Regions from separate parts of the Pseudoalteromonas shioyasakiensis genome, predicted to be linked through region 1. Evidence: predicted binding sites of a transcription regulator. Region 1 holds the regulator's gene; the other holds the start of a gene.
What was found. The regulator ArgR, encoded in region 1, controls arginine synthesis, uptake and breakdown. The targets are predictions, from matches to a motif close to ANTGAATANNTATTCANT.
Positions count from the first base shown of each region.

Region 2: a site for ArgR is predicted at 1,426-1,443, ahead of gltB (glutamate synthase large subunit). Genes of this name have one in related genera too.

Region 1 covers NZ_CP077770.1:3,106,572-3,109,052, forward strand. The annotation lists gene mdh (malate dehydrogenase) at 1-640, opposite strand, end outside; gene argR (transcriptional regulator ArgR) at 866-1,333, shown strand; gene KQP93_RS14435 (Dyp-type peroxidase) at 1,330-2,229, opposite strand; gene KQP93_RS14440 (ABC transporter ATP-binding protein) at 2,281-2,481, opposite strand, start outside.
Region 2 covers NZ_CP077770.1:1,557,262-1,559,742, reverse strand. The annotation lists gene gltB (glutamate synthase large subunit) at 1-1,325, opposite strand, end outside; gene KQP93_RS07315 (efflux RND transporter periplasmic adaptor subunit) at 2,022-2,481, shown strand, end outside.

The DNA.
Region 1 (2,481 bases):
CAACTTCAGTACCTGCGTTTTGGATACGTGGAGTTAATGCTGCAACTTCTTCGTCAGTGAAAGTAACACCTTCAACTTGAGAAAGAAGCGGAAGAATTGTAGTACCTGAGTGACCACCGATCACTGGAACTTTAACGTCAGTTGCGCTTAAACCTTTAAGTTCAGCAACAAATGCTTCTGAACGGATCACGTCAAGCGTTGTGATACCGAATACACGGTTAGCATCGTAAGTACCCGCTTTTTTGAATACTTCAGCAACGATTGGCACTGTGCCGTTTACTGGGTTAGTGATGATACCTACTAACGCTTTAGGACAGTTTCTAACGATGCCTTCAGCTAATGTTTTGATGATACCTGCGTTTACGTTGAAAAGGTCCGCACGGTCCATGCCTGGCTTACGTGGCATACCCGCTGGGATAAGAACGATATCACAACCAGCTAATGCTGCGTCTAGGCTGTCAGCACCAAAGCCTTCAACTTTAACGTCTGTTGGGATGTGAGAAAGATCAACCGCTACACCAGGAACAACAGGGGCAACATCGTATAACGATAATTCAGAACCTGCAGGTAAACTTGTTTTTAATAATAAAGACAATGCTTGGCCGATACCGCCAGCTGCGCCTAAAACAGCAACTTTCATTGGAATTCTCCGTAATTTGAGGTAGGAAATATTTGTGGCCCTAAAGATAATGAAATTAGCGACTAAAAACAAATTTATCCTGCTTATTTCGCGTATAATTTCGACCATAGTTGTAAACTTGGCTGTAAAGACACAGCATTTTGGACGACTTTGTAAACTAATACTGCATAAATATGCAGAGTTGTGTAGAATTACCCTACATTTTATGAATAAAGAAACGGCAACATGCAACCACAAGACAAACAAGAAGCACTGATCAAAGCGTTTAAAGCGCTATTAAAAGAAGAAAACTTCGGCTCACAAGGTGAGATTGTCGAAGCATTAAAAGAGCAAGGCTTTGATAATATTAGTCAAAGTAAAGTCTCTCGCATGTTAAGCAAGTTCGGTGCAGTACGTACTCGTAATGCAAAACAAGAAATGGTCTATTGTTTACCGGCTGAAATGGGTGTGCCAACAGCGAAAAGCCCACTGCGTCAGCTTGTTATTGATATTATGCATAACGAAATGATGATTATTATTCGCACCAGTCCAGGTGCAGCACAATTAATTGCTCGTTTACTTGATTCACTCGGTAAGGCGGATGGTGTACTCGGCACCATTGCAGGCGACGACACTATTTTTATCGCCCCTGCGAAGATTTCTGAAATCGATGTGACGCTTGATCGCGTGCGCACTTTATTCGATACCGTTTAAAGTTGCTTTAAGAAGTTTACTGACGGGGCGAAAAAGGCAGATCCCATATCGGCTTGAGTAAAATCGAGCCAATGATCATAGCAATCGCCCTGCCCCAAGCGACTTTTTAATACCTGTTCAAACCCATCCCCTTGCGCAGCACACGAAACCATTAAAATCCCCTGCTTATGCACATCACCAAATGGCATACTTTGGTTAAGTAATAGCGGCTGTCCATGCTCATCTTTTAATTCACTGCGAACCGCATGACTGGTTTCTACAGCAGGCACAATCAAGGTGTTATCTAGACGCGTGCGCCCCATGATTTGCTCTTGCTCAGACAACGATAAATGCTGCCAGACACTCAAATCATGCACAAAGCGCTGAACATGAATATAACTGCCTTGGTCTTCAAAGTGACCCGGTTTGTTGATAAGTGCTGTGCTGCGTTTTTGACGGCCATGAGGTGTATCGCCTGCATAAATAAAGCCGTTAAAATCACGTCCATCTAAAAACCGAAAATTACGGACCTGCTCCACCAGCTCAACATCCGGTGTTAATAATTTTAGAATTTGCAGAGCAAATAGGTGGTTTACATCTTCACGGTCTGAGCGAATTTGCACAAACAAGTCAAATGGCTGAGCACTAATCACATGCTCACTATGAGTCACATTCGGAAAGCTTTGCAATTGGCTAGGGATAAACTCGGGCAGAATATGCGGCCAATATTGAGCACCAAGGGCAACCACGCACGATAGCATGGCTTCTGAGAACTGATCAGCAAACTCATCTTGAATGATGCTAACGCGTTTTAGTTTTTTACGTAATGACTCATCATGGCCATCGTAAACATTAAAAAACAGGTGCAAACCATGTAAGTTTGCTTCAGCACAAATCCCAGATTGCGCTTGCGCCATAGTGAATCCTTAGCTTCTCGTTATTTGCACAAAGCCAAGGATCCAAGATTACTAATCATGAAAAAAATTGACTGTGTGCGGCATTATTTTTATTTTTACAGGCTGCTCAACAGCTAACACGCGGTCTTGCTCTGCAGCAACTTCACACTCTTGCCCTGCAATATTGATTCGATATACATAACGCGTACCGATAAAGCGCCTGTGCAAGATGGTTAAACTGTTTGCGTCACTGTGCGCAGCTTCACACAACTG
Region 2 (2,481 bases), 1.5 Mb from region 1:
TTTTCAGATAACTGTTCAAATGGCGTTAAACGCTTAACGTTTGCTTCAAGCCATGCTTTATATGGATGGCGTGACTTAAGGTCTTGGTCAATCTCATCTGAATGCCAAATTTTACCTTGATGAGTATCAATAACTAATAACTCACCAGGACCAACACGGCCTTTCTCAACCACTTCGTCTGGCGCGTAGTCCCAAATACCTACTTCTGAGGCAAGGGTAATAAAACCATCTTGAGTGATTACATAGCGCGCTGGGCGTAAACCGTTACGGTCAAGGTTACAAGCAGCAAAACGACCGTCAGACATTACAATACCAGCTGGGCCATCCCATGGTTCCATATGCATTGAGTTAAAGTCATAGAATGCACGTAGGTCATCATCCATGGCGCGGTTTTTCTGCCATGCTGGCGGCACAAGCATACGCATTGCACGGAATAAATCCATGCCACCTGCTAAGAACAACTCAAGCATATTATCTAAGCTAGAAGAGTCAGAGCCGCTTTCGTTAACGAATGGTGCTGCTGATTGCAAATCAGGAATAAGTGGTGAGGCAAACTTATACGCCCGGGCACGTGCCCATTGGCGGTTACCTTGAATCGTATTAATTTCACCATTATGCGCTAAATAGCGAAATGGTTGCGCCAGTGGCCAACGAGGTTGTGTATTAGTAGAGAAACGTTGGTGAAATACACAAATCGCACTAGTCATGCGAATGTCAGCTAAGTCCAAATAAAAGTTAGGTAAGTCTACAGGCATCATTAAGCCTTTATAGACAGTAACTAAACCAGATAAACTGGCAATATAAAAATGTTCATCGTTTTCGAGACGCTTTTCAGCACGACGACGCGCTACATACAGGCGACGTTCTAAATCTTTTGGACGCCAGCCTTCTGGTGCGCTAACAAAAATTTGTTCAAAGCCTGGTAGTTGTTTTTTTGCAATTGGCCCTAAACATGACGCATCGGTAGGTACTACGCGCCAGCCTTGAATGCTCAAGGTTTCTTTTTCGAGTTCTTCACTCAACACATCTTTAGCTGTTTGCGCAAGTACAGGATCGGCATTTAAAAATACCATGCCTACGGCGTAGTTCTTTCCTAGGTGCCAATCATGTTCGCTGGCAATAGCACGAAAGAAACTATCAGGTTTTTGCATTAATAAACCACAGCCATCACCTGTTTTACCATCAGCAGAAATACCACCACGGTGTTCCATGCGATCTAAGCCAGTGATTGCTGTTCGAATCAAGCGGTGACTCGCCTGACCATTGACCTGGGCTATTAAGCCAAAGCCACAATTATCTTTTTCTAATTTTGAGTCGTATAACATAGACCCCTCCCCTTGCTACAACGACTAGCGGTTCAGTCTTTTGTGACAGTGCTAGCAGACGAACAAAACTATCGCCAAATACCTCATGAGTCAATAGAGTTTTGAATACATATTCATATTCATGAATATTTCTCACTTAAGGCACTTTTTAAATTCTATGCTATTTTTTTACATTTAGTCGTGTTTTACCCGTTATTTTTTTATGACACTGGTGTCAAATTTAACAACTTGTAAAAAAACAATCTAAAAACCCACTTCTTTACGTTAACGTAAACTGCACTTTATTTTGAATAATTATTCAACTTATGAATATCAATGCAGTTTTTTACGGGGTCTCGCCTAGCCTAACTGCATCATTATTTACTCTTGGCTTTAGCATAGTTACAAACTATGTATCTGAGCAGGCTACCTTAGTCGCAATGACTGAGTTTCTTTACCCTTGCGTCAACAATAAACAACCTAAAAGTGTCCGCTGCGGACACTTTTTCTGTCCGCGGACAGACATTAATTCACTGACTGAACATAAAACCATTAAAAATCAACAAATTAAAAACTGGCACGCTACTGGTATAGATAAGACATCAGCGAAATTGAGGATTTCAAAATGTTCACTATCAGTTTGTTTATGGCTTCTCCACTTACCATGCTTGCCGTTGGCTTCATGATTGTGTGTTTTGAGAATCGTAAGGAGTTATGATGATTAAGGATACCAGTGCCCAAGATATTACCGTGGCTAAGAAAAACACCATTAAAAAGCCACTAATAATTGCTGCAGGTGTAATACTTGTTGGTGCTCTCGGCTTTCAAGCATTGTTTGCCAGTAACGATGGCAGCATTTCGGTTGATGCAGCAAGCCTACAAATTAGTGAAGTAAGCCAAAAGACACTCACCAGAGATGTAGCAGCAAGCGGTAAAATCGTTGCAGCTAATGCGCCAAAGGTTTACAGCCCTGAACGCGGCTTTGTCGATTTAAAAGTAAAAGCCGGTGATAGCGTTGAAGTAAATGAAGTGATCGCAACCGTAACCAGCCCTGAGCTAACCAACGAGCTAAAACAACAACAATCAGTATTAGCGCGATTAGAAGGCGAATTACAGCGCAAGCAACTTGAAGCGCGTAGACAAAAACTAAGTCTGACTAAAGCGCTCGATTTAGCGC